4 regions of the Cupriavidus sp. SK-3 genome follow, and region 1 is predicted to be linked to each of the others. Evidence: predicted binding sites of a transcription regulator. Region 1 holds the regulator's gene; each other region holds the start of a gene.

Region 1 (7,769 bases):
CAGGAAATCCGTGTGCCAGTATCCCGCCGCCAACCAGGAACATTGCCACGGTACCCACAACGGAAAGTACGCGCATTAGCCAAGGCGCCAGCCGAAGAATCCCGCGGCCCACGGCTTGCGCGAGAGTGGAGGCTTTCTGACTAAGATACAGGCCGGCATCGTCGAGCTTGACGATGCCGGCCACCAGCCCGTAGACACCCACTGTCATGACGAGGGCGATGGCGGACAGCACGGCCACCTGCGTACCAAACGGCGCGCCGGAGACGGTCCCCAGTGAGATCACGATGATTTCGGCGGACAGGATGAAATCCGTGCGCACCGCGCCGCGGATCTTCGCTTTCTCGTCAATTACTGAATCCGTCGGAGGATCTTGTGCCTGATGTTTGCCAGGAGGATCTACTTCGCTCCGCGACTCTCCGTGCATGAAGCGGTGCGCGATCTTTTCAAATCCTTCGTAGCAAAGGAACGCGCCGCCCACCATCAGCAGTGGCACGATCGCCCAGGGGGTCGCAGCACTGATTGCGAGCGCGGCCGGTACCAGAATCGCCTTGTTGCGCAAAGAACCCACCGCAACCGCCCACACAACCGGCAACTCGCGATCGGCTTTCACGCCGCTGACCTGTTGCGCATTGAGGGCAAGATCGTCGCCCAGGACGCCAGCGGTTTTCCTGGCAGCCACCTTGCTCATGGTTGCCACATCGTCAAGGATCGAGGTGATGTCGTCGATCAGCAAAAGCAGGCTGGTGCCGGCCATATTTCAAGCTCCCATGTCGGTGCTGAGTAGGAGAGGTCCTTCAGGTGATCAAGGCCGCATGGCAAGATATTGCCATTGAAAATGGATGAGCGCCTGAACAGGTCGTCCAATGACATGTGGGCCGCCGAGACACCGCCTGATGCGGTAGCGCATACGAAGATCGAGTTGGAACTGGCGGCCAGAAGCGCCAGGCGTGAGCGAGCTAACGGACCTGCGGTGGCAGACGATCCCCCGCTATCGATTGGCACAGGTGTGGCCGTGATAACCAGGAGACGCGCCTTGGGGAGAGTATCGATCGTCTCTCCCCGCGCAAGAACCCTCTTGTGAGGGGTTCTGCAGGTTATCCGGGCCCGCCACGTTCAGGCTTTTTGGAGAGTGTCGGAGCCAATTAGCGACGGCTCCTGCCCGGTGTGGATGCAGTTGTCCTATGCGAGCTGGTTTGCCGTCATGCTAGGATTTTGCCAGGCTCTGGGAGATAGCCATGGTTCAAAAGCTGTTCCACGAACTGCCCGTGAATGAACGCGGCGACTTTGAATCCGCCTGCGCGCGGCATGGATTTGTTCTAGAAGACTTCGAGGTGAGCGAGGAAGAGGGCATTTCGCAAGGCAGCGGGTCGAGTCATATCCCCCGGAAAATCACTGTCGCCCGAGTGGGCGGAGACGTCCAAGTCTATCCTGCAGCTACCGGCATTTCGTGGACAGTCGCATTTGAACGAGACCTGGAGCGCGGCGAATTTGGATTTCCTCTTGCGGACTAGCTAAGGGATGGGGGGAGGTCGCTGCGTGGAAGAAACGGAGGAGGGTTGTGCTGACACCGGCGGTTAGCAAGTAATCCCACCGTGGGAGGATGGCGGGAATGGCCCCTGGCTTTGGGGTGCACAAATGAAAACAGCGCCTTGGTTAAGGCGCTGTTTTGCAAGGAAAATTCTTGGGGTGGCTGATGGGACTCGAACCCACGACGACAGGAATCACAATCCTGGACTCTACCAACTGAGCTACAGCCACCGTAGAGGTTGTTCAGCTTGCTGCTGAGCAACGAAGAACAAGATCATACAATACCAAAAGGCAGATGGCTAGCACTCTGCACAATTTTTTTCTCTGCGCTGCCTTATGCGATTTCAGCCGGTTAGGTCGGTTACCGCGATGCGCGCAAGTGAGTGCTGCTGTGGCCCACCTATGAAAGCTTGGCCGACTCCTCCAGCTCAAGCATGCGGCAGATGGCTGCCATGCTGCCCACCATGGTGCGTCGTTGCGCACCCTGGTAGATACGCACGCCTTTGGATTGGCGGAATGGTACGGGCTTGACGGGGCGGCGGGCGGAGAGGCGGTTGGCTGGCAGCATGGCTACACCTGGTGACTTGCAACAACAGTTAGCGGTGCCCGACTAGCGGGCGGCGTTGGCACAATCGGGCGTCGGCGTGATACGGGCTTGCCCGCCTCAGCCGCACTCGTCAGAAGCCGCTGGGTCGGATCAAGCCGACGGCGATACCTTCCAGAGAGAACTCCTCGCGGCCGGGGCGCACGATGATGCTGGGGAAATCGGGATTCTCAGCAATGAGTTCGATCGAGTCGCCGCGGCGGTTGAGGCGTTTGACGGTGACGTCGTCTCCCAGTCGCGCAACGACGATCTTGCCGTTCGGGGCCTCGCTGGCACGCTTGACCGCAAGCAGATCGCCATCGAGGATGCCGGCGTCCCGCATGCTCAGGCCACGTACCCGGAGCAGGTAGTCAGGCTGCACGTCGAACACCGAAGCGTCGACCTGGTATTGGCGGTCGATGTGTTCTGCGGCAAGGATCGGGCTACCGGCCGCGACGCGCCCGACCAGGGGCAGCGTCAGTTGCATCACGCCAGCCATTGGCAGCGAGAATTGGTCTGGTAGTTCTGAGTCGCTGCGCGAAACCTTGAGCCGGATGCCACGCGAGGCGCCTGGGGTGAGTTCGATTACGCCCTTGCGGGCCAGGGCCCTCAAGTGTTCCTCGGCAGCATTGGGCGATGAGAAGCCGAACTTGGCGGCGATCTCGGCGCGTGTGGGCGGAAAGCCCGTGTGCTGGAGGCTGCTGCGAATCAGGTCAAAAATCTGCTGCTGTCGCGGTGTCAGGGTCGCCATGGTCGCCGTGTTGGAAAGCACTGTATGTTTAAACAGTATGCTGTGATTTTATACAGTATCGAGTGAAGTGCAAGCGGAATTTTGGGAGTTTGCGCATCGACAGGTGCCTCGGGCGCGGCACGCCGCGCCGTGTCGCGCAAGTCTGGGCGTTACAATTCGCGGCACTTGCAGCCTCTTTTTTCGCTCGCTGCTCAATCTTTCTGGCTTTCGATCTCTATCTCGCCATGTCCCTCCTGCCTCGCGTCGTCGTGCTTGCTACCGGTGGCACCATTGCCGGTTCTTCATCCAGTGCTGCCAGCAGCGCGAAGTACCAGGCGGCCACAGTGCCTGTGACGGCGCTGCTTGATGCGGTGCCGGCGCTCGGCGACGTGGCCCGCGTCGAGGCAGAGCAGGTGGCGCAGGTGGATAGCAAGGACATGTCGTTCGCCCTCTGGACCCGATTGGTTGAACGCGTTGCGTTCTGGTCTGCGCAGGCCGATGTGGCGGGCATTGTGATTACCCATGGCACCGATACGCTGGAGGAGACGGCAATGCTGCTGCATCTGGCGTGCGTGGGCACGGTGCCGGTGGTACTGACGGCGGCGATGCGGCCTTCGACCTCCCTGTCGGCCGACGGTCCCTTGAACCTGCTGGACGCGGTACGGGTGGCTGCCAGCGCCGGGGCGGCGGGCAAGGGCGTGCTACTGGTGATTAATCAGGAAATCCATGCCGGGCGGGATGTGGTGAAGGCACATACGTCAGCGGTCAACGCTTTTGTGTCGCCGCTGGCTGGCCCGATCGGGTTCGTGCAGGACGACCTCGTGCGATTTGTCCGGGCGCCCCGACTGTTGCCGGACCAGGCCTGGGCCGTGCCATCCAAATGGCCGCAGGTGGAGATTCTTGCCAGTTACGCGGAGCCCGGCCGGTTGGTGGTGGACGCTTTGGCGCAGGCAGGTGTGGCGGGGCTGGTCGTGGCGGCCGCAGGCAACGGGTCGGTTCACCAGTCGCTGGTCGATGCGCTGGTGGACGCGGCCGGGGCGGGAGTGGCCGTGGTGCGTAGCTCACGCACCGGGGCAGGGCATGTGGCAATGCCGGCACCTCCACGACCGGCTTCAGGTGCCTTCGTTTCCGCAGGCGATCTCAATCCATATAAGGCGCGCGTGCTCCTGATGCTGGCCCTGGCGACTACGCCCGGACTGGCCGTGGATCCCGCTGCGTTGCAGGCGCTGTTCGCCGAAAACTAAGGCGGCTTGCTCGAGGGGGCAAAAACACGCTATACTTTAAGGCTATCCAACCTTGCTGCACCGGACATGGCGCCCGGGCGGCTTATCCAAAAGGAGCGTCAATGCGTCATTACGAAATCGTATTTATCGTCCATCCGGACCAGAGTGAACAAGTTCCGGCCATGATCGAGCGTTACAAGACGCTGGTCACGTCGCAGGAAGGCCAGATCCACCGCGTGGAAGACTGGGGCCGCCGTCAGATGGCCTACATGATCCAGAAGCTGGCCAAGGCTCACTACGTTTGCCTGAACATCGAATGCGGCAAGGAAACCCTGGCTGAACTCGAACATGCGTTCAAGTTCAACGACGCGGTGCTGCGCCACCTCATCGTTCAGACCAAGAAGGCCGAAACCGCACCGTCCCCGATGATGAAGGAAGTGCAGCGCGAAGAAGCCCGCAAGGCCGCGCAACAGACCAGCGAAGTCCAGGCCGCCTAAGTGCGGACTGTTGTGGTTGCCGTGGGCGTTGAACGCCGCGGCGGCAAGTGCGGGCATCGGTGCGGGAGAGTGCGTTGAACCAGTTAAGGCTCTGCGCAACGCTCGCGGAACGCGATGCCTTGCGTTACACCCCGGCCGGGGTCCCCGTTGTCAACTGCATCTTGCAGTACGCGGGTGAGACGGTCGAGGCGCAAACGCCCAGGCAGGTGGAATTCGCCATCGCCGCCATGGGAATCGGTCAGATCGGCCAGCGGCTAGAGCGGACTCCGCTCGGCGCGATGCTCGACTGCGAAGGATTCCTGGCCCGCAAGCACCGCAACAGCAAGGCTCTCGTCTTTCACATCACTGGATGTAAAGCATTCGAAAAGGATTGAATCATGGCATTCGTCAAACGTGACAACAAGAACAAGAAGCGCTTCCAGCAGCAAAACCCGCTGTTCAAGCGCAAGCGCTTTTGCCGCTTCACCGTGGCTGGCGTGGAACAGATCGACTACAAGGATCTGGACACCCTGAAGGATTTCATCGGCGACAACGGCAAGATTACCCCCGCCCGCCTGACCGGCACCAAGGCGCACTATCAGCGTCAGCTCGATACGGCTATCAAGCGCGCGCGTTTCCTCGCGCTGATGCCTTACACCGACCTGCACAAGAACTGATCGGCCCTAGGTCCGTTAAGGAGAAAACACGATGCAAATTATTCTGCTTGAGAAAGTCATCAATCTGGGCAACCTGGGTGACATCGTTCGCGTGAAGGACGGCTACGCCCGTAACTTCCTGATCCCGAACAAGAAGGCCCGCCGTGCTACCCAGACCGCGATCAGCGAGTTCGAAGTCAAGCGCGCTGAACTGGAAAAGGCAGCTGCCGAGAAGCTGGCAGCTTCGCAAGCCGAAGGCGAAAAGCTGAATGGCCTGACCGTGCAAATCACCCAGAAGTCGGGTGTGGACGGCCGCCTGTTCGGTTCCGTTACCAACGCCGACATCGCCGAAGCACTGGCTGGTCAAGGCTTCAAGGTTGAGAAGGCGCAAGTGCGCCTGCCGAATGGCCCGCTGAAGATCGTCGGCGACCATCCGGTCAGCGTTTCGCTGCACACCGACGTGCTGGTCGACGTGACGGTTTCCGTCCTGGGCGAACACGTCTAAGCATTGATCTTGCCGCTGGTCCCGCTTGCCTGTTTGGCAGGCAGGGACCGGTTGCCGGTATCGGGCTTGACCAAACAAAAAGGCAGGAGCAAAGCGCTCCTGCCTTTTTGTTTGGCCGCTACCCGCGTTTGCATCATGGCCACCGGGCTGGTTGCCCCGCCGTCACTTGGCCGGACGTGGTAGCAACCGGCTGCGAATTCTCCCCCGGCTGTCTGGCGGCGACCGTTATAATCCCTTCCCATGAACGCGCCCGTCGCAGACCCCCAACTAGATAATCTCAAGGTTCCACCGCACTCCATCGAGGCCGAGCAATCGGTGCTGGGTGGCTTGCTGCTGGACAATGCCGCCTGGGACCGTATCGCCGATTTCCTGTCCGAAGCGGACTTCTACCGCTTCGATCACCGGATGATCTTCCAGAGCATCTCCCGGTTGATCGCCGCCACCAAGCCCGCCGACGTCATCACTGTCTACGAGACGCTGCAGGTTGCTGGCAAGGCGGAGGAGGTGGGCGGGCTGGCCTATCTGAATTCGCTGGCGCAGAACACGCCTAGCGCTGCCAATATCCGCCGCTATGCGGAAATCGTGCGCGAGCGTTCGGTGCTGCGCAAGCTGGTCACCGCGGCCGACGATATCGCCAGTGCGGCCTTCGCCCCCAAGGGGCGCGAAGTGCGGGAGCTGCTCGACGAAGCCGAATCGAAGGTGTTCGCCATTGCCGAGGAGGGCTCGCGCGGACAGAAGGGCTTCCAGGAGATCCAGCCGCTGCTGACGCAGGTGGTGGAGCGCATCGACGAGTTGTACCACCGTGACTCGAGTACCGACGTGACGGGCGTGCCGACGGGATTTATCGATCTGGACCGCATGACCAGCGGCATGCAGGCGGGCGACCTGATCATCGTTGCAGGGCGCCCCTCGATGGGTAAGACCGCCTTCTCGCTGAATATCGGCGAGCACGTGGCAGTGGAGCAGGGCCTGCCCGTGGCGGTGTTCTCGATGGAAATGGCCGGCACGCAGCTGGCCATGCGTATGCTCGGCTCGGTCGGCCGCCTGGACCAGCACCGCCTGCGTACCGGCCGCCTGCTCGACGAGGACTGGCCACGGCTTACGCATGCCATCCAGCGCATGAACGATGCCCAGCTGTTCATCGACGAGACTCCGGCTCTTAGCTCGATGGAGCTGCGGGCCCGCTCGCGGCGGCTGGCGCGCCAGTGCGGCCAGCTTGGCCTGATCATCATCGACTATTTGCAGCTGATGTCGGGCTCGGGCGGTGGTGAAAACCGCGCGACCGAAATCTCGGAAATCTCGCGTTCGCTCAAGGGGCTGGCCAAGGAGCTCAACTGTCCGGTGATTGCGCTCTCGCAGCTGAACCGTAGCCTTGAGCAGCGGCCCAACAAGCGCCCGGTGATGTCCGACTTGCGTGAGTCCGGCGCTATCGAACAGGATGCCGACGTGATCCTGTTTATTTACCGTGATGAGGTCTACAACCCGGATTCGCAGGACAAGGGCACGGCCGAAATTATTATCGGTAAACAGCGTAACGGCCCCATTGGGACCGTGCGCCTGACCTTCCTGGGTCAATTCACGAAGTTTGACAACTTCAGCGGCGGCCCCGCTTTCTTCGACAACGATACCTGAAGCCTGTCCTGGCGCGGCTTGCCGGGCATCGTGGCTCGGCGGCAATGGTGGATTGTCCATGCCGCTTGTCAAAGTCCTCCGGCTTCGCTCCACAACCCTGTAAAATATTGCGTTTTGATGACAGCCGCCCCAGGGCGGCTGTCATGCAATGCGTACCTGCCTCATTCAGCAATAACCCGCGGCGCCCCCGCGCTTCGACAAGGAACATTCCATGTTCGGCCGATTCATGCCCACCGAGGGCAAGTTCTTCGAATACTTCAACCAGCATGCCGATTGCGCGGTGACCGCCGCCCGCGAGCTGGAGGTGCTGGTCAACGACCTGCCCAATGCCGAGGCGCATGCGCGCCGCGTGCAGGCCACTGAAAAGAAGGCCGACCGCATTACGCACGACACGATCGACCTGCTGCACAAGACCTTCATCACGCCGCTGGACCGCG
Region 2 (7,769 bases), on a different contig from region 1:
GTGCGGAAGATCTGCAGGGTGCCTTGCTGGCGGCCTTCGTAGGCGATGCCGGTATCGGCTCGCAGGGTGCGGATGCAGTCTCGGCTGTACTCGGCCAGCCGCACCATGCGTTCCTTGTTGACGGCATAGCGGTCGGCGGTACAGTTCATCAGCATTTGCCACATCCACTGCAGCTGGAACAGCGAGCCGTCCGGGCGAATGGTGAGCGGCGCGTGCTCCTGGAACATCCATTTGATGGCTTTGAGCGGCACGCCAGGCGCTGCCCACGGCGACGCGTAACCCGGCGAGATCTGGCCTGCATTGGCAAAACTGGTGCCAAGCGCGGGCGCGGCCTCGCGGTCGATCACGGTGACATCATGGCCGGCACGGGCCAGGTACCAGGCGCTGGTCACGCCAATTACGCCACTGCCAAGAACGAGAACGCGCATAGTCGGGGGCTCACAACCAAGAAATAGTGTGGATAGAGTATTTATCTCTATACTATTGAAATATGTGCAGTCATAGTTATCGTAATTTTCACGGAAACAGGAAGAACTAATGAGAACAAGTCGCCAGCCCGTGCGCAGCCTGGACCGGCTGGACCGCAAGATCCTGGCCTTGCTCCAGGCGGACGGCCGCATGTCGATGAAAGAGCTGGCGGAAGCGGTTGGCCTGACCATCACGCCGTGCATCGAGCGGGTCAAGCGCATGGAGCGCGACGGCGTCATCATGGGCTACTACGCCCGCCTGAATCCCGTGCTGCTTGGCAGTGGCCTGCTGGTGTTCGTGGAGATTTCGCTTGGCAACAAGTCGGGCAATATGTTCGAGCAGTTCCGCCGCGAGGTGTCGCGCATTCCCGAGGTGCTGGAGTGTCACCTTGTCTCGGGCGATTTCGACTATCTGATCAAGGCCCGCATCCGCGAGATCGGCGAGTATCGCCGGCTGCTGGGCGACATCCTGCTGCAGTTGCCCGGCGCCGCGCAGTCCAAGAGCTACGTGGTGATGGAGGAGATCAAGGAGACGCTGGCGATCGCGGTCGACGAGAAGGCGCCGCACGCCTGAGACCCTGCCGGCATCTGTCTAGAACAATGACATCTGCGGCGTTGCACCGGCCCTTGAGAAATGTTCGGTAGTCAGGGGGTGGCGTTCGGCGTTTAGCCCATGGCGCTGGCAGGCCAGCTTGAAACGCTTGCGCAGCAGTTCGGCAAAAATGCCGGTACCTGTCATGCGCGTGCCGAAGCTGGAGTCGTAGGCCTGGCCTCCCCGCATCTGCGCGATCAGGCTCTGGACATGCCGGGCGCGCAGCGGATGGTAGGTGGCCAGCCACTCGGAAAACAGATCCGCTACCTCGCGCGGCAGCCGCAACAGGATATAGGCGGCTGTCTTCGCGCCAGCGTTGGCACCCGCCTCCAGGATGGACTCCATTTCCGGGTCGGTCAGGCTTGGGATGACGGGCGCCACCATCACGCCCACGGGAATCCCGGCCTCACTCAGCGACGCGATGGCTGCGATGCGACGCGCCGGCGCGCTCGCCCGCGGTTCCAGCGTGCGGGCTATCTCATTATTGAGCGATGTGACGGACATATGGACCCGGACCAGGTTCCTGGCCGCCATGCGCTGGAGGATGTCGATGTCGCGCGTGACAACCCCCGACTTGGTCGTGATGGCCACCGGATGGTTGAACCGTTCCAGCACTTCCAGTATGCCCCGTGTGATGCGGAGTTTGCGTTCGATGGGCTGGTAAGGGTCGGTATTGGCGCCCAGCGCGATGACCGATGGCGTGTAGCCGCGGCTGCCTAGTTCGGCCTGGAGCAGTTCGGCGGCGTTCTCCTTCGCGTACAGGCGGGTTTCGAAGTCGAGGCCCGGCGAAAGTCCCAGATAGGCATGGCTGGGTCTGGCATAACAGTAGATGCAACCGTGCTCGCATCCTCGGTAAGGATTGATGGAAGCGTCAAAGGGCAGGTCCGGCGACTGGTTGCGCGAGACGATGCGTTTCGCCTTCTCCGTGAAGACAATGGTTTGGATCTGGGATGTCTCTGGCTCATCGATGGCTCGCGGCTCTTCGTCGACCCGTTCGCGGGTCCATGCATCGAAACGGCTGACGTTGTTCGAGCGCGCCGCCCGGCCTTTGAGCGGGCTGGAGGAGGGAGGTCGGGTCGTCACGGTTGCAGTCCTGCGGCTACGGTTGATACTGTATAAATATACAGTGTTCGCCGGCCAACCGGCAAGGAGTAAAGGGTGGATGTCCCCGGAAGCAGAAGATTCGGCGAATCATGCACGACGGGGTCCGTGCGGGACGGCGGCTCTGCAATGGGTTATTCCTGCTGCAGCACTTCGCAAAAACAGCCAAGGTGTGTTTTGCCGTGCGGGAGCCACGCCAGTCAGGCAGGCGGTGCCGCCTCGGGGCGGTCCCAGTAGGGCGGGGAGCCGAAGCGCGCCGCAAAGAAATCGGTAAAGGCGCGGGTTTTTGCCGGCACCTGCCGGCGGCTCGGGTAGACCGCCCAGATCGATACCGACGGCAGCACCGGATAATCGGGCAGCACGTTGACTAGCGCTCCACTGCGCAGGTAGGGGCCGACATCCCAGGTGGATTTGAGCGCGAGTCCCATGCCAGCCAGGATCGCATCCCGGATGACCTCGCCGTTGTCCGTGCGGAGATTGCCGCTGACGGCGATCGCGGTCTTGCCCAGCGCCGTGTCGAACTGCCAGGAGGCCTGGTCGCCAAGCACGATGCAATTGTGGTTGCGCAGGTCCTCCGGGTGCCGTGGCGTGCCATGGGCGGCAAGGTAGGCGGGCGAGGCGCAAATGGCGCGATGGCTCGGGGCAAGCGGGCGGGCCACCAGCGATGAGTCGGGCAGGGCACCCATGCGCAGCGCCACGTCCACCCCGGCCTCCACCAGGCCGATCACCTGATCCGTCAGCCGTAGGTCCAGCGTCAGGCCGGGGTAGGCGGCAAGGAAGGCTGGGATGGCCGGAGAGACGTGCTGGCGGCCGAAGGATGCGGGCACCGTGACGCGCAGTATTCCGTGTGGTGCTTCCGCCCCCCGGCCTACCGACTGCGCGGCCTGGTCGGCCGTGTCGAGCAATTGCCCGGCATGCACAAGAAAGCGTTGGCCGTCTCCGGTCAGCGAAATGCGCCGCGTGGTCCGGTGCAGCAGCCGCGTGCCGAGCTTTTGTTCGAGTAGCGCCAGGCGGCTGCTGGCCGATGACGTGGACAGCCCGAGATCGCGCGCCGCCGCCGACAGGCTGCCCAGCGCCGCCGCGCGCACGAACACCGCGATATCCAGCAGGTCGAAGTGCATGGCGCCTGGGCCCCTGGGCCTTGGAACTGCCAATTACTGCGAAAGGGCGCGAGCGGCTTCGACCTGGGATTCGAAGAAGGTCTGGAAACTGATGGCCAGGCCGGCCATCAGCAGGCCGGTTCCGATCAGCAGCGACAGGATAACCAGGATCACGACCGGCCAGCCAGACCGGGTCGGCTTGCCATGGGGATTGAAGCGGGCATCCCATTTATCGTCCGGGCGCAGGCCATACACGATGGCCGCCAGGAAGGCGCTGATCACCGACGTGCCACCGGCGATGGCAAAGGTCCAGTTCAGGGCCGGCGTGCCGGCGCCAGTCTGTATCGAAATGACGCCGATGACCCCGGCCAGGGCCGCCAGCAGGTGAGCCCACGCAAACTTGTCGCGCAAACCACCCAGGTAGAAGCGATGCAAGCCCAAGCTGCCGAACAGGAAGGCAAGCGCGACCGTGAGCAGTTTGGACTTGCCCCGAAGCGGCTTGACGAATGCGGTGGCGGCTGGAACTTGGGTAGCGGCAGGCATGAGGCGGCAACTAGGTTGATGGCCGGCCAGGGGGCGACCGGCGCAAGATCAGATCAATGCCAGTCAAGCCGGCACCGGCGCTCATTGTACGCTGGCCTCGGGCGCAGGCGCGGGAAGGCCGGGTGCGATGCGGGTCGGACGGCGAAGCACACGGGAGTTCCGTGCGCGGCACAGCCGGGAGGAAGGGGGTACAGGAAAGCGAGGCGGATCCCGCCGTTTGGAGGGCAAACAGGCGGGGGGGATGCAGGTGTCAGGCGGACCTAACGGCCGCCGTCGCGTCCCCGCGCCTGCCAGCCGGGGCCGGTGCCGGGACCGCGCTGCTCGCCGCGCGCGTTGTCGCCTTGCGCGTTGCGATCGGCTGGGCGGCCGCGCTCATCATCGCGCTCCTGGGGAGGCAAGGGGCGGCCGTTAAGGCGGTCATCAGCGCGGGCTCGGGCTTCCATTCTTTCGATCTGGGCGCGCACATGGTCTTGCCGTTCGGCGCGTACGCTGGCCATCTCCCAGCCACCCTGGCCGCGCGCGTTACCATTGCCCGCGGTCCGGCCTTCGGGCCGGCTGTGTTGCCAAAACGCGACCTGCGCATGGCTGACAGCATTAAGGCCGAGCACTGAAACGGCCAACAGGATGCCAGCCACCGAGTCGCGCAGGAAGGTGCGGGGGAGCATGCGGAATCCCAGTATCCTGTCGCGCGGTGAGTTGTTCGAGATATGGGTTCATGGTACGCACGGGCCTTCGGGACGCATATGCAAAAGCCGTTACTGGTGTAACGGATTGTTTCGCCTCCACCGGTACGTTTCGCGGCTTGCCTGCGGGCTATGCGGGGAGTGGCGTTTCAACGGCTCACGGCGCGTAGCGGATACGGTAAATGGCGCCCGCCGTGTCGTCGCTGACAAGCAGCGAACCATCCGGGGCGACCAGGACATCGGCCGGCCGGCCCCAGGCTTTGCCGTCTTGCAGCCAGCCTTGCGCGAAGACTTCCTGGCGTGCTGCCTGGCCATTCTCGTTCACCACTACCCGGACAATGCGGTAGCCGACCTTCGCGCTACGGTTCCAACTGCCGTGCTCGGCAATGAAAATATTGTTCCGGTATTCGGCGGGAAACTGTGAGCCGGTATAGAAGCGCATCCCGAGCGAGGCGACATGCGCGCCCAGCTTTGCGGCCGGTGGCTCGAACTCCGAGCAGTTGCGCTGCTTGCCGAACTCAGGGTCGGCAACGCTGCCGGCGTGGCAGTATGGATAGCCAAAATGCTGGCCGGCACGGGTCAGGCGGTTGAGTTCGTCGTCTGGCACATCGTCTCCCAGCTGATCGCGCCCATTGTCCGTGAACCACAGCTGGCGCGTGACCGGGTGCCAGTCAAAGCCCACCGAATTGCGCACGCCCCTGGCTACTACCTGCAGGTCGGAGCCGTCGGGCTTCATCTTCATGATATTGGCGTAGCGGTTTTCGTCAGGCTTGCAGATATTGCAGGGCGCACCGACCGGAATATACAGATAGCCATCCGGACCAAAGGCGATGAACTTCCAGCCGTGGTGGGTTTCGGAGGGGAAGCGATCGCTCACCACGACCGGCTTTGGCGGGGTGTCGAGCCGGGCTTCGATGTCATCGAGCCTGACGATGCGCGAGACCGAGGATGCATAAAGGGCGCCGTCGCGGAAGGCCACGCCTACCGGCATGGTCAGGCCGGTGGCGATTGCCCTTACCCTCGGGTCAGGCGCCAGCGCGTTGCTGATTGCATAGACCTTGCCTTGGCCAAGGCTGCCGATAAAGAGGGTGCCGGCCGGTGACATGGTCATGCCCCGTGCTTCCGGCACATCCTGGCTCAGCACGTCGATGCGGAACCCCGGCGGCAGCTGGATCTGCTCCAGCGGCAGGGCCGTGGCCGCGCTTGTATCGGGACCGAACCAGGCAGCCGCGGCGAAAGTGGCTGCAAGCAGTGCGCGGAAGGCGCGAATGTGAAGGTGGGAACGCACGGCAAGATCTCCTGTCGGGGTTTTCGCCACGATGCCTGTAGCCAGGTGTCGAGTCAATCGCTCTAAGTGTTTGTTTGGGCTCGGGATTTGGTCTATACTCTTGCGTTTCGTGTTCGAACATCAAGTTTTCTGAGGAATCAAACCATGGTCGTAATCCGTCTGGCTCGCGGTGGCAGCAAGAAGCGCCCCTTCTTCAATATCGTCGCGGCAGACTCGCGCAATCGTCGCGATGGCCGCTTCATCGAGCGTATCGGCTTCTACAATCCCCTGGCTTCGGCAAGCGAAGAAGGCCTGCGCCTGGTGCAAGACCGCCTGACCTACTGGCAAGGCGTGGGCGCACAGCTGTCGCCGACGGTTGCCCGTCTGGTCAAGCAGAACGCCGCCAAGGCCGTAGCCTGATTGTTGTGACGCGCGTTTCGCGACGCGTGGCAAACGACACGTGACAGAACGCAAGCAAGGCGTCCCGGCGCGGCGGCCGCTCAATGTGCCGCTCGAGTCCTCGGCCCGGCCCAAGGCCGGTGTGCAGGAAAAGGCGAGTCTCAAGCCGCAGGGCGTAGCTGGGTTTCCGGCTGCGCTGGCATATACCGATAAGCTGCCGGACGACCTGATCGAGGTTGGTTACGTCAGTGCGGCTTACGGCATTCGGGGCTGGATCAAGGTCCAGCCGCATGCCGACGATGCGAGCGCGCTGTTGCATGCGCGCCGCTGGTGGCTGCTGAAAGCTCCGCCGACAGGCCTGGTGGGCGCGGCCGATGCCGTGGCATCGGAGGCATTGTGCGTGAAGGTCGTGCAATCCCGTGAGCATAGCGGTACCGTGGTGGCCCAGGCGAACGGCGTGTCCGACCGCAACCACTCGGAAGCGCTCAAGGGTCGCCGTGTCTGGATTCGTCGCGAGGATTTCCCCGCGCCGGATGAAAACGAATTTTACTGGGTCGATCTGATCGGCTGCGCCGTGTTCAATGAGCAGGGCGAGTCGCTGGGCGAAGTGTCCGGCCTGATCGACAACGGCGCGCACCAGATCCTGCAGGTAGCGCATACCTTGCCTGACGGCAAGGCAAGCGAGCGCCTGATCCCCTTTGTCGACGCATTCCTGCGCTCGGTCGATATTTCGGCCAGACGCGTGGTGGTCGACTGGGGCCTGGACTACTGAGCGGTCCGGCAACGGACGCTCGGCTGGCGGCGGCCGGGTGGGCAAGTATAGGGAGGGGCGGATGCAGTTCGATGTGATCACGCTATTTCCCGAGATGTTCCGTGCGCTGACCGACTGGGGTATCACCAGCCGGGCGGCCAAGCAGCAGCGTTATACGCTGCGCACCTGGAATCCGCGCGATTTCACCAGCGACAACTACCGTACGATCGATGATCGCCCGTACGGCGGCGGTCCTGGCATGGTAATGCTGGCCAAGCCACTGGAAGATGCAATCGGCGCGGCATGTGCGGCGCAACTGGCGGCGCAAGCCGCCGCGGATGTGCCGGGCGAGCCGGTGAAGCCGCATGTGGTGCTGATGTCGCCGCAAGGCGCGCCCCTGACGCATCAGAAGGTGATGTCGCTGGCGCAGCGTCCCGGCCTTGTGCTGCTTTGTGGCCGATACGAAGCCATCGACCAGCGATTGATCGAGCGGCGCGTGGATGAGGAAATCAGCCTCGGCGATTTCGTGCTGTCGGGGGGCGAGTTGCCGGCCATGGCCGTAATCGACGCGGTCGTCAGGCATTTGCCGGGCGTGCTGGGCGATGCCCAGTCGGCGGTTCAGGACAGCTTCGTCAATGGGCTGCTGGACTGTCCGCACTATACGCGGCCGGAAGAATACGAAGGTGTGCGGGTGCCCGAGATACTGCTCGGGGGCCATCATGCCGAGATCGAGAAGTGGCGGCGCCAGCAGGCGCTCGCGAATACTGCGAAGAAGCGCCCCGATCTGATCGAGGCAGCGCGCAGCCAAGGGTTGCTGAGCCGGGCCGACGAGAAATTCCTGTCGGCCTGGCTGGCGAAAGAAGGGC
Region 3 (7,769 bases), on a different contig from region 1:
ATCCCGCGCGGGTGGCGGCGGCCAACCGCTACCTGTCCGACGTCAATCGCCGCGCGCGCGCCTCGGCCACCTATGTGATCGCCGCCAACGGCCTGGCGCTGGCCGCCAGCAACCATGACCAGCCGGGCAGTTTCGTCGGCACGGACTACCGCTTCCGCCCCTATTTCCAGATCGCCTCGCGCGGGGAGGTCGGGCGCTTCTACGCCATCGGCATCACCAGCGACGAACCCGGCTATTACATCGCCCAGCCCGTGAAGGTGGGCAGCCGGGTGGTGGGCGTGACCGTGGTCAAGCTCAACCTGGAGTGGTTCCAGCGCGCGGGCGCCGGCGGCGCCGAGCCGGTGATGGTGAGCGACGACCACGGCGTGGTTTTTCTTTCATCGGTTCCGGCCTGGCAATACCGCACGCTGCGGCCGCTGCCGCCCGAGTTGCAGTCGGAGCTGGACCGCACGCGCCAGTACCACGACCAGGCGGTCAAGCCGCTGCCGCTGGAGGCGCTGCAATCGCCGGTCACGCGCTGGCTCGGCCATACGGTGCTGGGCGAGGGCGCGCGGCTGGTGCGCATCGGCACAGGCGGCAGCGCCGAGCGCTACCTCGAGATCAGCCGCAAGGTGGGTCCGGCCGACTGGACCATGCAGGTGATGGCCTCGCTGGACCCGGTGCTGGCGAGCGCGCGCAATGCCACCGTGGGCGCGGCGCTGGCCTATGCCTGCATGTGCCTGCTGCTGTTCAACTGGCGCCAGCGCCGCCAGCGCGCGCGCGACATCGAATACGGCAGGCGCTTGCTCGAAGCCGCTTACGACGAACTCGAGCGGCGCGTGGAGGCGCGCACGGCTGACCTGATGGCCATCAACGAGCAACTGGAAGCCGAAGTGGCCGAGCGCACGCGCGCCGAGGGCGAACTGCGCGCGGCACAGGACGAACTGGTGCAGGCCAGCAAGTTGGCGGCGCTGGGCCAGATGGCGGCGGGCATTACCCATGAGCTGAACCAGCCGCTGGCGGCCCTGCGCACCTTTTCCGACAACACCCGCGTGCTGCTGGAGCGCGGCAAGCTCGATGCGGTGACCGACAACCTGGCCGCCATTGCCGATCTCACGGCACGCATGGGCAAGATCACCGGGCAGCTCAAGCTGTTCGCCGGCAAGGCGCGCCAGCGCCGCCACGCGGTGCATGTGCGCGCCGCGCTGGATCACGTGCTGGCGCTGATGGCGCCGCGGCTCGCCCACGTCACGCTAAGGGTGGAGGGCTTGTCGCAGCCGCCCGGGCCTGCGGTGTGGGCCGACGAGCTCAAGCTTGAGCAAGTGCTGCTCAACCTCATCGGCAACGCGCTGGATGCGCTGGCCACCGCTGCGCCGGACGCGCCATGCGTGGAAGTGGCGGTCAGCGAGCACGGCGACACCGTCAGCATCGCGGTGCGCGACAACGGCACCGGCATTCCCGCCGACGTGTTGCCCAGGCTGTTCGAGCCCTTCTTCACCACCAAGGAAATCGGCCAGGGCCTCGGCCTTGGACTGGCCATTTCGACCTCCATCGTGCGCGAGTTCGGCGGCCAGCTGAGCGCGGCCAGCCGGCCGGATGGCGGCGCCGAATTCGTGGTGGTGCTGCGGCGCGCACCTGCGCCCGATGGCGGTGCGCCCCGCGCCGCGCCAAGATCCACCTCTCCCACCCATACTGAGTGAGCATCGCCATGCAAGACGGATTGCGTGTCCTGTTCGTCGAAGACGAACCCCTGGTACGCCAGGCTACCGCGCAGAGCCTGGAGCTGGCTGGCTTCTCCGTGCTGGCGCTGCCTTCGGCCGAAGCCGCCATGCCGCACCTGTCGCCGGAATTCCCCGGCGTGCTGGTGACGGACGTGCGGCTCACCGGCGCCAGCGGCCTGGACCTGTTGCAGCACTGCCGCAACGCGGCGCCGGGCGTACCCGTGATCCTGGTCACCGGCCACGGCGACATCACCATGGCGGTACAGGCCATGCGCGAAGGCGCCTACGACTTTATCGAGAAACCCTTTGGCGCCGACCGCCTGACCGAGACCGTGCGCCGCGCGCTGGAACGGCGCGCGCTCGAACTGGAAAACCGCGCCCTGCGGCGCGAGCTGGCCGGCCCGGCCGCGGGCACCCGTATCATCGGGCGCTCTCCGGCCATCGAGCAGGTGCGCATGCTGGTGGCCAACGTGGCCGCCACCGACGTGCCGGTGATGATCAACGGCGAGACCGGCACCGGCAAGGAGCTGGTGGCGCGCAGCCTGCATGCCTTGTCGCCCCGGCATCATGCACCGTTCGTCGCGCTGAATTGCGGCGCGGTGCCGGAAGCCATTTTCGAGAGCGAGATGTTTGGCCACGAGGCGGGCGCTTTCACCGGCGCCGGCAAGCGCCGCGTGGGCAAGCTCGAGCATGCCTCGGGCGGCACGCTGTTCCTCGACGAGATCGAGAGCATGCCGCTGGCGCTGCAGGTCAAGCTGCTGCGCGTGCTGCAGGAGGGCACGCTGGAGCGGCTCGGGTCCAATGCGTCGATCGCAATCGATGTGCGCATCGTGGCGGCAGCAAAGGGGGATATCGAGGCGCTGGTGGCGCAAGGCACGTTCCGCCAGGATCTCTACTACCGGCTCAATGTCGTCACCATCCCGCTGCCCCCGCTGCGCGAGCGGCGCGAGGATATCGTGCCGCTGTTCGAGCACTTCATGCTGGTGGCGGCGGTGCGCTACCAGCGCCCCGCGCCCATCCTCTCCGAGCTGCAGCGCCAGGCGCTGATGCAGCGTGCCTGGCCCGGCAATGTGCGCGAGTTGCGCAACGCCGCCGACCGTCTGGTGCTGGGCGTGCCGGAGGGCGGCACGCGCGCCGATGCGCTCGACGACTCCACGCCGCTCAAGGAGCGCATGGAACACTACGAGCGTGCTGTCATCGCCGATACGCTGGCGCGCACCGGCGGCGCGGTCAGCCAGGCCGCGGACCTGCTGCAGGTTGGCAAGGCCACGCTGTACGACAAGATCAAGCGCTACGGGTTGTAGGGCAGCCTGCCGTCAACGGCAGTTCAACGCCACATATCCCGCATGCGCCCGGCCAGGTCGAGCCTGGGCAACGGCGCCCTGGCTGGCGCGTCCGCCACCGGCGGGGGCGGCGGCCAGGCGCGGCTGTGGAACAGCGGCATCACCCGGTTGGGCAGGAAGCGCGTGCGCGAAGCGTAGACGTGGCGATCCCCGTAGCCCGTTTGCTGGTGCACATAGAAGCGCTGCGGCACCACGATGTCGAGGTGGTCGCGGGCGCGGGTCATCGCCACATACAGCAGGCGGCGCTCTTCCTCGATTTCCTCGGTGGTGCCGGTGGCCAGGTCCGAAGGCATGCAGCCGTCGACGGCATTGAGCACGTAGACCGCCTTCCACTCCTGGCCCTTGGCCGAGTGGATGGTGGACAGGATCAGGTAATCCTCGTCGCGCAGCGGCACGCCGGATTCGTCGCTCGATGCGTCCGGCGGGTCGAGCGTGAGTTCTGTCAGGAAGCGCTCGCGCGAGGCGTAGGTGGCGGCGATCCGTTCCAGTTGCTGGAGATCGGCCGCGCGCGCGGGAGCGTCGTCGTGCAGGCGTTCCAGATGCGGCTGGTACCACGCCACCACCTGCTCGAAGGCCGAGGGCCACGGCGCGGCCGGCGCCATCAGGCTGCGCGCCAGCGCCAGCAGATCGGGCCACGCCTCGGCGGCGGCCGGCGGTGCGTCGAAGGATTCCAGCGCGAACAGCGGCTCGGTGGCGATCTCCACCGCGTCCAGCGCGCGCGCGGCGGTTTTCGGTCCCACGCCGGGCAATAGCTGCAGGCTGCGGAAGCCCGCCATGCGGTCGCGCGGATTTTCCAGCCAGCGCACGACCGCCAGCACATCCTTTACGTGCGTGGATTCCAGGAATTTCAGGCCGCCGAACTTGACGAAGGGGATGTTGCGCCGGACCAGTTCGATCTCGAGCTGCGCGCTGTGGTCGGCGGCGCGGAACAGCACGGCCTGCGACAGCAGCGCCAGCCCGGCCTCGCGCCGCGCCAGGATCTGCTCGACCACGTAGCGGGCCTGGTCCGCTTCGTCGTTGACCACGACGATCTCCGGCTTTTCGGCCGAGCCGCGCTCCGACCACAGGTCCTTGGTATAGCGTTCGGCCGCCAGGCCGATCACCGCATTGGCGGCAGCCAGGATGGGCTGGGTCGAGCGGTAGTTCTGCGACAGCGTGACCATGTCCGCGGCCGGGGTGAACTGCCCGGGGAAATCGAGGATGTTGCGCACCGTGGCGCCACGGAAGGCATAGATCGACTGGGCATCGTCACCCACCACGGTCAGGCCGCGCCCGTCGGGCTTGAGTGCGAGCAGGATGGCGGCCTGCAGCGCATTGGTGTCCTGGTATTCGTCCACCAGCACATGGTCGAAGCGTGCGCCCATGTCCTGCGCCAGCATGGGTTCGGCCAGGGCCTGCGCCCAGTAGAGCAGCAGGTCGTCGTAGTCGAGCACCTGCTGCTTCTGCTTGGCTTCCACATAGCCGGCGAACAGCCCGCGCAGCGCATCCGTCCACATGGCATAGCGCGGGAACCATTGCTTGAGCACGTCTTCCAGCGGGGCCTGCGTGTTGACTACCCGCGAGTAGATCGACAGGCAGGTTTCCTTGCGCGGGAAACGCGAGGCCTGCGCGGACAGGCCGAGGTCATGGCGCACCACATTCATCAGGTCGGCGGCATCGCCGCGATCGCAGATGGTGAAGCTGGGCGACAGGCCGAGCGTCTCGGCGTACTCGCGCAACAGGCGCGCGCCGATGGCGTGGAAGGTGCCCGACCACGTCAGCGCGGCGCGGCCCGCGCCGGAGGTCTGCATGCCGAGCGCCTGGTCCACGATGCGCTCGACCCGCCGCCCCATCTCCGACGCCGCGCGGCGCGAGAACGTCAGCAGCAGGATGCGGCGCGGATCGGCGCCGCCCAGCACCAGGTGCGCGACCCGGTGCGCCAGCGTGTTGGTCTTGCCCGAGCCGGCGCCGGCAATGATCAGCAGCGGCGCGGCGGGCTCGTGGGTCACGGCCGCGCGCTGTTCCGGGTTCAGGGTGGACAGGTAGGCGGGCGTGGCGCAGGCATCCTGCCTGTTGGCGGGTGCATCGCAAAGCACGGCGCTGGGATCGGGATCGAGTAACACGGCAGGGGCCTTTGGGAATGCCGGGCGTGCAAGTGCGCTCGCCGGCATGGGCGGGGAAAACTGCCGGTAACTGTATATCCATACAGGCGAACTGCGCAAGGCCGGGGCCATTGCGTGGGGCTGCCGCAATAAAAAAGGTGCCATGGCAGGCACCTTTCTGGCGGATTCGGGCGGGCTGCGCGGATCAGGCCGCCTTGGCGAGCGCACCGTCGAGCAGCTTGTGCAGCGCATCCCACTCCGGTTCGCCGACATAGCGCTTGAGGATGCGGCCGTCCTTATCGATCACGAAGGTGGTCGGGGTCAGTTGCACCTCGCCGAATGCCTTGGCCGCCGCGCCGTCGGAGTCCATCGCCACCTTGAACGGCAGCTTGCGGGTTTGCGCATAGTTCATCACGTACATCGGCGGGTCGTAGCTCATTGCCACCGCCACGAACTCCAGGCCCTTGTCCTTGAACTTGTCATAGGTCTTGACCATGTCCGGCATCTCCTTGACGCAGGTGACGCAGCTGGTGGCCCAGAAGTTGACCAGGTAGACCTTGCCCTTGAGATCGGCGGTGCTGACCTTCTCGCCCGACAGCAGCGTGAAGGTGGCGGGCGGGGCGGCAGTGGCCGGGGCGATGGCGCGGTAGCCGAACCAGGCCAGCACGGCAACCAGCAGCACGGCGGCAATCGCGGGCCAGAGCTTGCGCCGGGCCGGGCTTGCCGCGGGAGGGGCGGTTGGGGAAGTGGAGGTCGTCATGATGCTCGCCGACAGGTCAGACAAGCCGCTATTCTACTGCCGCTGCCGCGGCGCTGCCGGATGCATGCATGGAGGCACTCGCGCTGCGGCGATTAGCCGCAGTTCAGTCCGGCGCGGCGGCCAGCGCCGAGCGGGCCTTATCCAGCGCCTGTTCCAGGTAGGCACCGTAGAAGTCAGGCTGCATGCCGCGCAACGGGGTGGCCAGCGAGCGGCCGCGCGCGTCCAGGAAGAGCACCGTGGGCGCCACCGTCACGTTGCGGCTGCGGGCCCATTCACGCGCCGTGGTCATGCTGCCATCCGCATTGCGCAGCGGCGTGTTGGCGGTCATGTCGAGCTCCCGCGCCACGATCTCGCCCGCCGCGGCCTGCGGGCCGAGATAATTGCGGCGCACCGTTTCGCAGTAAACGCAGTCGGGCAGCGTGACCAGCACCACCAGCGGTTCGCCGCGGGTGGCAGCCGCCTTGGCCTGGGCGGCCAGGTCGGTTGCCGCGGGCAGGCGGGTGCTGGCGGCCAAGGCGCCATGGCTTGTCGTGACGATGAGGGCACCCATCACCGCCGCCATGGCGCGCAAGGTACGGCGGGCGGGCGCACGGCGCGGTCGCGGCATGGACGGGACTGGCGGGTGGCCTGGCGACGGGATTTGCATGGGCTGGCAATGTGGATGCGCGCTGGCACGCAGGTTCCCCGATAATAGCGGCTTCCGTCCGCATCCGTGGTGCCGCCCGCGCGCCCTGGATGCGGGATCGCGCAATCCCGGGCACCGTCCCCGGCAATGTCCGCCGAACGTTGCCGCACGCTGCCGTACCCACTGCCGAGATGTCCCACCGCCGGTTTTCCCGCTTGTTACCGTCCTCGCTTGCCACCGCCCTCGCCGTGACTGCGCTCGGCGCCATGCTGATCGCCTGCTCGCCGCGCTATGACTGGCGTACCATTCAGTCCAACGAAGGCGCGTACGCCGCGCTCTATCCGGGCAAGCCAAGCGGCGCCGCCCGCGAAGTGGCCATTGCCGGGCGCAAGCTGCCAATGACGATGGACGCGGCCCGGATCGACGAAACCCTGTTCGCCGTTGGCGTGGTGACCTTGCCCGCCGACGATGCCGCGTTGCGGCAGGCCGCGCTTGAATCGATGCAGGCGGGGTTGCTTGGCAACCTCGGTCCCCACCCCGCGGAAGCGGTCAAGACGCGCAAGGTGAAGGTGATGTCGGCCGCGACACCCGCCGTGGCGCTTGACGGCGTGGAGGTGCAGGTGGCGGCGGTCTCGCCGCAGGACCAGTCGCCTCGCAGGCTGACGGCGCGGCTGGTGGCTTCCGGGGTGCACGTCTACCAGGCGGTTGTGCTGGAGGCCGGCGATGCCGCGCGCGACCAGCGCCAGGCGGAGCAGGTCGACCAGTTCCTCACTGGTTTTCATCCGTTTTAGGCGCTAACCGAGCCTTATTGCGCTTAGCCGGCCCGCAATGCGCGGGCCGATCAATCCGTTCAAGGGAGTTTTTTCATGCGTTGGGAAGTTTGGCTGGCCTATTTCGCGGCTTGTTGGGTGATTGCCGTCTCGCCGGGTTCGGGGGCGGTGCTGTCGATGAGCCATGGCCTGTCGTACGGGCTGCGCAAGACCACCACTACGATCTTCGGCTTGCAGACCGGCCTGGTGATCATCCTGCTGGTGGCGGGCGGCGGCCTGGGCGCGCTGCTGCTGGCGTCCGAGCATGCCTTCGCCGTGGTCAAGACGATCGGTGCGCTCTACCTGATCTACATCGGCGTGCAGCAGTGGCGCGCCCGCGTGGATAGCGCCCCGGATGAGGCGGCGCAGGGCCAGGAGGCGCCGCGCGTTGCCGCGCTGAGCCCGCGCCGCCGTTTTGCCACCGGCTTGCTGACCAATGTGACCAATCCCA
Region 4 (7,769 bases), on a different contig from region 1:
CGGGCGCAAAGCCGTCCAGGTAGAACGCGTCGACGCCCAGCGCCAGCCTTGGCAACACGGTATCGATATCGCCGAATGCAAGCGTCAGCACGACCGCCCCGCCCTCGAACTCCAGCCGGTGCAGCCCGGGCAAGGTCAGCGGCCACGCCTGCCGCAACTGCGTGGCCAGCGGCGCCAGTTCCGTCAGGCCCGGCAAATTGGCGTGGACGGCGGCGAGACCGTCGCTGGCGAACGGGTGCTTTTCCACCGACACGAAATGCAGCCGCCGGCAACGCGCGGGATCGGCCCGCCACGCCTGCCACGTCGCCAGGAAGTTAAGCCCGAGGCCAAACCCGGCCTCCAGGATCACGAACTGGTCGCGCCCGCCCCACGCGCCTGGCAAGCCGTTGCCCGCCAGGAAAACGTGCCGGGCCTGCTCCAGGCCACCCTCGTCGCTGTGGTAGACATCCCCGTAACGCTGCGAGTATGGCGGGCCCGAGGCGGCGAAAACGGGCTCGGCGAGATCTAAGGCGCGGGTCATGGGCAAAACTTGGACAAGGAGGGGACAGAGAACGTCGGACAGGAAAGGGTCGGGACACGACGCTGGCGCGCAGGCCGGAGCACCATGGCGAGCCAGGGCGCCCGGGATGCTGGCGTCTCGCGCGGCACCGCGAACAGCCGTATGGCAGCGCCAGAGCCCGGCGATGGTAGCATAGCGCCCTGTGCCGCCGGCCCGTCCAGGCCGGCATCGGCACGCCCTTTTCCCGCCTCGCCATGCTCAGCTACCGTCACGCCTTCCACGCCGGCAACCACGCCGATGTTCTTAAACACGCCATCGTGGTCCAGTTGCTGGAGCAGTTGAGCCAGAAAGACAAACCCTTCTGGTATATCGACACGCACGCCGGCGCCGGGCTTTATGCGCTCGACCACGCTTACGCGCAAAAAAAGGGCGAATACGAAACCGGCATTGCCCGGCTGTGGCAGGCCGCCGCCGCCAAGAGGCCCATGCCGACCTTGCTCGAGGACTACCTGGAACAGGTGCGTACCCTTAATCCGGACGGCAACCTGAAGCACTACCCCGGTTCGCCCTGGCTCGCCTGGCAGATGCTGCGCGACGCCGACCGCCTGCGCCTGTTCGAGCTGCACAGCACGGAAATCCAGGTGCTGCGTGAGAATTTCCGCGGCGCCGGCCGCCGCGTCATGCTTTACGACGGCGACGGCTTCACCGGAATCAACGCCATCCTGCCGCCGCCGCCCCGCCGCGCGCTGGTGCTGATCGACCCCTCCTACGAAGACAAGCAGGACTACGCCCGCGTGCTGCGGACCCTGCAGGATGGCCTGCAGCGCTTCGCCACCGGCATGTACGCCATCTGGTATCCCGAGGTACAGCGCCGCGAATCGGTGCAGTTGCCGGTGCAGTTGAAGAAGCTGCCGCTCAAAAGCTGGCTGCACGTCAGCCTGCGCGTCAAGCATCCGGTTTCCGGTGGCCTTGGCCTGCACGGCAGCGGCATGTTTATCGTTAATCCGCCGTGGCGCCTGAAGGAAACCCTGGAGGCGGCCATGCCCGCCCTGGTGACGCTGCTGCGCCAGGATGACGGCGCCGGCTTCACGCTGGAAGCCCAGGAAAGCTGATCCTCGCGCGCTCAGCGGCCGATGACCGCAGCGACCGAGTCGGCCCGCTGCCGTGATCGCGAAACAACCGCGCGGTGTCACTTTGGTCCTGCCCGCCCGTCCGCCATACTGGATATTCCCTTTCACATGCAGCAGCGGCATGGAGACAAGCCATGTGCGTCAACTACGCGCCCGTGCAGGCGGCCGTTCTGCGCGACGTCTTCGGCGTCACCTGTCCGGTGCGGGAATGGCCTCCCGAAACGTGGCCTGACTACGTCGCGCCGCTGCTCGTGGCGGACCACGACGGCCAGCGGCAATGCCTGGCCGGCACCTTCGGGATGGTCCCCAGGAAGCGCATTCCGCCCGGCGTGGCGAGGTTCGACACCACGAACGCGCGCTCGGAGTCGGTGGGTGAAAAACGGACGTTCTCGGCGGCGTGGAAACAGGGTCAGCTATGCCTGATACCAGCGCAGTGCTTCTATGAGCCCGATTACGCAACCGGCAAGGCGGTACGCTGGCGGATCTGGCTCAAGGATGGCGAGCCCATGGCAATCGCCGGCCTCTGGCGCGCATGGCCTGGCGAAGGCGGCCAGGACGTCTTCAGCTTCACCATGCTGACCATCAATTCGGAGCACCACCCGTTGATGCAACGCTTCCATGCGCCGGGCAAGGAAAAACGGATGATCGTGATCGTCCCGGGCACGGAGTGGGATGATTGGCTGAATTGCAGGGATACGGAACTGGCGCGCAGCTTCCTGCGCCCCTACGCCGCGGAAAAGCTGGCCGCCGAGCCCGCACCGCTGCCGCCGCGGGTTGCGGCAGGATCTCCGGAGGCGCCAGCCTGAGCGAACTGCGTTTGCCCGGACTGAACAGCGTTCAGGAAATCTGATACCGGTTCTGCCGGCTGCGGGAATAGAGCCCCCGCGCGAGTTCCAGGATGTGATCGCGGTGGCGGTCGAATGCATCGAGCACGGCAGGCTCGTCCGGGCGCAATTCAGGGCTGAGGGTAGAGAGTACCGCGCGGTCCACCTCGAAGGCGATTTCACGCGAGTTGTCATAGCCCCAAAAACATACGCAATGCCTGGAAGGGTCGTAGCTCCGGCTGGGATTGGGGAAATTGAGTGCCATACATGCATCCTAGTCCGATTCGTGGGCATCCGTACGTTATCGAGGACCCGGTTGCGCTATTTCGCCAGGATTCGGGGACGCGCCCCCCCAGCAAGTCTGGGAAGGGGCGCTTTATCGCTGGCCGCGCATCGCGCAGGCTGCCCGGCGACGCGGCTTTGGCGAGACATTCGCGCCCGTACATTGAGCGACATTTGCATCGGGAATACCAGATCTAAGCATCTTCTACTTGGCCCGCGAACGGCGAGACCGTAGCATGCCCAGGTCATCGGCTCATCGGCGCGAGGCATGCCAGCCAACGCATGCGCCAGTACAACGATGCCGATTCGACACGGCAGGCGCGCCAACGCGGCCCGGCCGCCGTGCACCCGGACAGGACCGGCTACCAAAAAGCCGGCCGCCGGAAATCTGTACAAGGGTCAAGGGGTCATATGAAGATATTTAGCGGAATCAGCAACGGGTGGGCAGCGGAAACCGAGGCGACGGACGGGGGAATCTGGAAAAACACGATTGCCGCCGCCAGCCATGCGCTGGAAACCGTCGCGCTGGTCGAGCATGGCGTAGGCATGACGCTGAAGCTGCAGCGCAAGGTCCGCGCGCTACGCGAACGGCTGCGCTCGACGCAAGCCGAACTCGATCGTTACCGCGACATGCACGCCCACGCCATGGAGGCGTTGCGCCGGACCGAAAGCGTCGTGCCGCAGGACACGAGCCAGCTGCGGGCGGAGGGCGAAGCCCTGCAGATGCGGCATCGTGCCTACAAGCTGCTGGTCGAACACTATGCTCGCGCCGGCATCCCCATCGACCTGGCTGTCTTTACCAGGCAACGCCGCCGGGTTCTCCAGCACATCCTGTTCCAGCAACGCCGGGGCGTGGCCATCGCGGAAATCAGCGTGGACGATATCGCGTTCCTGCTGCGTTGAGCGACAGGCGCCGATAAGCGGTGGGCTTTCGCCCGCGCTCCGCGCTGGCATTTTCAGCTTGCCGGCAAGCCAGATGCGGCGGGAAAGCCCGTTGTCACGCGACGTGAACCGATCTCATCAGCCGCTACCAGGCCAGCAAGAAAGACAGCGTCACGGTGGGGGTCCAGAACCTGCTGAACCGCTGCTACTACCCCCCCTAGAGCCAGTTGCTGCGCAAGCGATAACACTTCGCACTTGCCCGCCGCGGGCATCGTGCTGACGGCGACTTACGTCCATCGCTGGTAGGCCCGCCGGGGCGCCGCGGGGATTCTTCTTGTAGAATTCGATATACTGTATATGCATACAGTAACCGAGGCGACCCGCCCCCGAGTCCTTTCTCGCGGCCGGGGCGCGTCGTCAACCCCGTTCGCTGACGCCATGTCATTTGCCCCCCGCCGCATCGCCCACCTGGATATGGACGCTTTCTATGCGTCCGTCGAGCTGTTGCGGTATCCGGAACTGCGCGGCATGCCCGTGGTGATCGGCGGCGGACGGAATGCGGTGCCCGAGACGCTTGAAGACGGAAGCCGGCGCTTTGCGCGCCTGCGCGACTATGCGGGACGGGGCGTCGTCACCACCTCGACTTACGAAGCGCGCGCGCTCGGCGTTTTTTCCGCCATGGGCATGATGAAGGCAGCCCAGCTCGCGCCTGACGCCATTCTGCTGCCCACCGATTTCGATTCGTACCGGCACTACTCCCGGCTCTTCAAGGCGGCCGTCGCCACGTTCACGAGCCAGGTCGAAGACCGGGGCATCGACGAAATCTACATCGACCTGAGCGATGTGCCAGGCGAGCCCGCCGATATCGGCAGCCGCATCAAGCAAGCGGTTCGCGAGGCTACGGGGCTAAGCTGCTCCATCTGCATCGCGCCCAACAAGCTCCTCGCCAAGATCGGATCCGAACTGGACAAGCCCGATGGGCTTACCCTCCTGACGCCGGAAGACATCCCGCTGCGCATCTGGCCGCTGCCGGTGCGCAAGGTCAACGGCATCGGCCCGAAAGCCACGGAGAAACTCGCCGCGCTCGGCATCGCCACCGTTGGCGACCTCGCCAGCGCGGACCTCGGACTGCTGCAGACCCATTTTGGCCGCAGCTATTCCGCGTGGCTCGCCGAGATCGCGCAAGGTCATGACGAACGCCCCGTGGTCATCAGCTCGGAGCCAAAGTCGATGAGCCGCGAAACCACGTTCGAGCGCGACCTGCATCCGCGCCATGATCGCCAGGCTCTCGGCGAAGTCTTTACCGGCCTGTGCCAGCGCCTTGCCGAAGACCTGCGCCGCAAGGGCTACGTCGGCCGCACCATCGGCGTCAAGCTGCGCTATGACGACTTCCACACCGTCACCCGCGACCTCAGCATGCCGGCCCCGACCGCCGACGCCACCTTGTTGCGGCGCGCCGCCACCGAATGCGTCAGACGCGTTCCGCTGAACCGGAAGATACGGCTACTGGGCGTACGGGTGAGCGCGCTGACACCAGCCGGCGAGCTGGAGTATGCGTCGGCGCCGGTCCAGGGAGAGTTGCCTTTCGGCGAAGACGAATAATTGCTGACACTGCCGCCCAATCGACGACATTTTCAACTCTGAGCCGGCCGGACGCTAAAGTGCAGGCACGGCGGCAGCCGGGCCCGCCCCCAGCCGGTCCCGCCCAGGCTGCCGATGCTGCGTCGCCGACGACCCCGGCTGCGTCAGTCTGCCGGCTTCTTCCTGCCTCGCTGCTTCCCGGCGACACGCGTGCCGGACTCGTGTACCGCCCCGCTCGCGGAGCCAGTTGCCGTGCGCTTTCCGGTCGTCAGTACCTGCGCCTGTTTTGCGCCCTTGCCATATTTGCGCACCGAGCGCACGCCCTCGACCTGCATCAGCAACTCAATGGCCGTCAGCAGGCGGTCGATATCCTCGTTGCGCAAGTCCTTGACCAAGCGAGCCACCCGAATGGCCACGCCAGGCGGGAGGATCTCGTCATTCGAGGGGGCGACAGCATCCTCCATGCTGCCGTCCAGCCACAGCCGAGGCAAGCCGAGCTTGGCCTCGATGTCGCGGGCAAGCCGTTCGCCGATGCGCTTCTTTCCGGCCTTGCCTTCCGACGAAAAAACTCGGGAGAAATATGAGGGTTCGCGGTCGACGCGGTCCGCGAGGCGTGCGATCGAGCCTCCGAACTGTTTCTCCAGCACTTGGGCCAGGCGTTGTTCGCGCGTATCTTGGATGTCCATTACTCATTAAACCCGCGCATTACCTTAAGGTAAATTTTCTCCAGGTACTGTAAATTTAGTGATCAAGAGGTAATTTACGGAGCAAAAGGATCTTTCGCTCCCTTCTCGGCGCGATGGTTCGGCGGGTTCGCGCGACACTGACGCGGCAAGCCACGGGCGCGTCGGCACCCTGGTGGCTTCCGCGGATCGAGGATCCGGACTCGCGGCCGGCAAGTCAGGATGGCTACCAAGAAGGCTTGTCTTTAAATTTACCTTTGGGTAAATTATTGGCGTTAACTTGAAGCGGTATCAGAGCCCCGGCATTTCCATACCCGACGCCGGGCTGCATCGCGAGGACCAGGGCTTGTGTCCTCGCCGGTTCGGCCTGGTTGCGCCCATCGGGTCAACCCCGTATGCCGGGTCATGGTAGTCACGGGCTGGCACCACGCCGGCCCGGTCACGCCGCATTGCGTCACGGCGCCAAGTCCGCGCACCGGCCTCGTTGACCTCAAGCACCCGCAGGCGAACGATCACGACAAAGGAAACCTCATGCTTATCGGACTTTGCGGCCGTCCCGGCTCCGGTCGAGACCTCGTCACCAGCTACCTGACCTCCGCGAACCACACTTTCCTGACCGTCACGTTCGACGCCCCGCTGCGCCATATGATCCAGGCCTGCGCCGGCATCAGCGACGCGCAGTTCGACGCGGCAAGGCGCAATGATGTCGTTCCGACGCTAGGGAAATCGCCGGTACAGTTGCTAAACGCCCTTCGCGAGTCCTGGATCCGTGCCCGCATGGATCCGGAAGTGCTGGTCAATCACTGTGCCGAAGCGCTGGACCAGCTCGACGGCTGCGATGTGGTGGTACCCGACGTCGCCACCCATGCCGAGGCCGAATTCATTCATGCGCGCGGCGGCCGGCTGATCCGGCTCGTTTCGGAGCACGGGTACGACGTTGAACCATTGATCCGGCCACAACTGTTCGACTTCCAACTGCGTGTCAGCGACAAATGCTCTGGCTTGTATGAGGAGCTGGATGCGATCGTGGGCAAAAAGGCGTCCGCGGAGGCTGGCGCGTGAAAGGCCAGCCCTGTCCCGCGTCGGCGCCGGAACCGTCAGCCAACTTTATTCGCAATTCGGTTAGCGCCTAGCTAACATGAAAGCGCAAGCAATCGCACTCAACAGGTAAGCGGCGCAGGCTCCCAACCCCGCCCGGGCATGTTGCGATCAGCAATCCACGCCGGGCTCCGGCGCACCGGCAGTCGACGCGGCTGTCGCCTCCGCGCCTGCGACTGGCGAGTGCGGTATCAGATCCAGCACGGCCCCATCATGCTCGACGCGCCAGCCGTGCTCCTCTGGAGGTGCCAATCATGGTCAAGATTCAATTCATCGAACGCGACGGCCACCCCGAGTTCGCGGTAGTGCCCATTGAGGTGTGGGAGCGCATCAAGCGCCGGACCGGAGAGTGGGACGATGGCACGCTGCCCGGCCACGCCGAGGCGCGGGAAGACGGCTTTCGGATTCCCGCCGCCATACTGGACGCCGAACTCGCCGGCGACAACCCGATCAAGGCCTGGCGCGAATACCGCCGGATGACCCAGGACGCGCTGGCAACCGCGGCGGGACTCAGCAAGCCCTATCTCAGCCAGATTGAGAACCGCAAACGCGATGGAAGCGTGGAGGTGTTCCAGAGTCTGGCAGAGGCACTGCACGTGCCGCTGGATGTGTTGGTTGGGCGGGAGGGAAAATGAAACGCGCCCTCCAGCCGGCTCCACATTACCGTTGGCCCGCATAGGAAATTGAGGCAATCGCGTTGGCCCTCACCGATGCCACCGATGCCACCGATGGCAACTTCTGGACTCCGTCCAGTCCACTGACTATAACCGGTTCGGGGCTGAATCCGGTC

Evidence for each region. The regulator LexA, encoded in region 1, represses DNA repair genes until DNA is damaged. The targets are predictions, from matches to a motif close to ACTGTATNNNNATACAGT.
Region 2: CF70_RS01235 (PA0069 family radical SAM protein) is a predicted target of LexA. The motif match lies at 2,170-2,187, and genes of this name have one in related genera.
Region 3: CF70_RS32960 (ATP-dependent helicase) is a predicted target of LexA. The motif match lies at 5,215-5,232, and genes of this name have one in related genera.
Region 4: dinB (DNA polymerase IV) is a predicted target of LexA. The motif match lies at 3,968-3,985, and genes of this name have one in related genera.

Annotation. Positions count from the first base shown of each region.
Region 1 is NZ_JFJV02000257.1:44,059-51,827, reverse strand. It holds gene CF70_RS27280 (DUF808 domain-containing protein) at 1-754, opposite strand, end outside; gene CF70_RS27275 (hypothetical protein) at 1,236-1,511, shown strand; tRNA gene CF70_RS27270 (tRNA-His) at 1,683-1,758, opposite strand; gene CF70_RS37090 (hypothetical protein) at 1,928-2,095, opposite strand; gene lexA (transcriptional repressor LexA) at 2,205-2,861, opposite strand; gene CF70_RS27260 (asparaginase) at 3,086-4,084, shown strand; gene rpsF (30S ribosomal protein S6) at 4,186-4,560, shown strand; gene priB (primosomal replication protein N) at 4,635-4,934, shown strand; gene rpsR (30S ribosomal protein S18) at 4,938-5,216, shown strand; gene rplI (50S ribosomal protein L9) at 5,248-5,700, shown strand; gene CF70_RS27235 (replicative DNA helicase) at 5,941-7,332, shown strand; gene CF70_RS27230 (DUF47 domain-containing protein) at 7,544-7,769, shown strand, end outside.
Region 2 is NZ_JFJV02000018.1:926-8,694, forward strand. It holds partial or broken gene CF70_RS37250 (FAD-dependent oxidoreductase) at 1-428, opposite strand, end outside; gene CF70_RS01230 (Lrp/AsnC ligand binding domain-containing protein) at 538-1,041, shown strand; gene CF70_RS01235 (PA0069 family radical SAM protein) at 1,060-2,142, opposite strand; gene CF70_RS01240 (LysR family transcriptional regulator) at 2,361-3,281, opposite strand; gene CF70_RS01245 (NINE protein) at 3,315-3,803, opposite strand; gene CF70_RS01250 (hypothetical protein) at 4,064-4,468, opposite strand; gene CF70_RS01255 (PQQ-dependent sugar dehydrogenase) at 4,644-5,774, opposite strand; gene rpsP (30S ribosomal protein S16) at 5,919-6,173, shown strand; gene rimM (ribosome maturation factor RimM) at 6,295-6,924, shown strand; gene trmD (tRNA (guanosine(37)-N1)-methyltransferase TrmD) at 6,986-7,769, shown strand, end outside.
Region 3 is NZ_JFJV02000295.1:28,694-36,462, forward strand. It holds gene CF70_RS32950 (sensor histidine kinase) at 1-1,679, shown strand, start outside; gene CF70_RS32955 (sigma-54-dependent transcriptional regulator) at 1,688-3,004, shown strand; gene CF70_RS32960 (ATP-dependent helicase) at 3,028-5,145, opposite strand; gene CF70_RS32965 (TlpA disulfide reductase family protein) at 5,330-5,884, opposite strand; gene CF70_RS32970 (thioredoxin fold domain-containing protein) at 5,988-6,434, opposite strand; gene CF70_RS32975 (membrane protein) at 6,701-7,300, shown strand; gene CF70_RS32980 (LysE family transporter) at 7,376-7,769, shown strand, end outside.
Region 4 is NZ_JFJV02000240.1:52,062-59,830, forward strand. It holds gene mnmC (bifunctional tRNA (5-methylaminomethyl-2-thiouridine)(34)-methyltransferase MnmD/FAD-dependent 5-carboxymethylaminomethyl-2-thiouridine(34) oxidoreductase MnmC) at 1-520, opposite strand, end outside; gene CF70_RS25015 (23S rRNA (adenine(2030)-N(6))-methyltransferase RlmJ) at 754-1,611, shown strand; gene CF70_RS25020 (SOS response-associated peptidase) at 1,764-2,435, shown strand; gene CF70_RS25025 (DUF1488 domain-containing protein) at 2,467-2,718, opposite strand; gene CF70_RS37060 (hypothetical protein) at 3,018-3,638, shown strand; gene dinB (DNA polymerase IV) at 4,056-5,219, shown strand; gene CF70_RS33975 (hypothetical protein) at 5,363-5,845, opposite strand; gene CF70_RS25045 (hypothetical protein) at 6,287-6,943, shown strand; gene CF70_RS25050 (helix-turn-helix domain-containing protein) at 7,234-7,614, shown strand.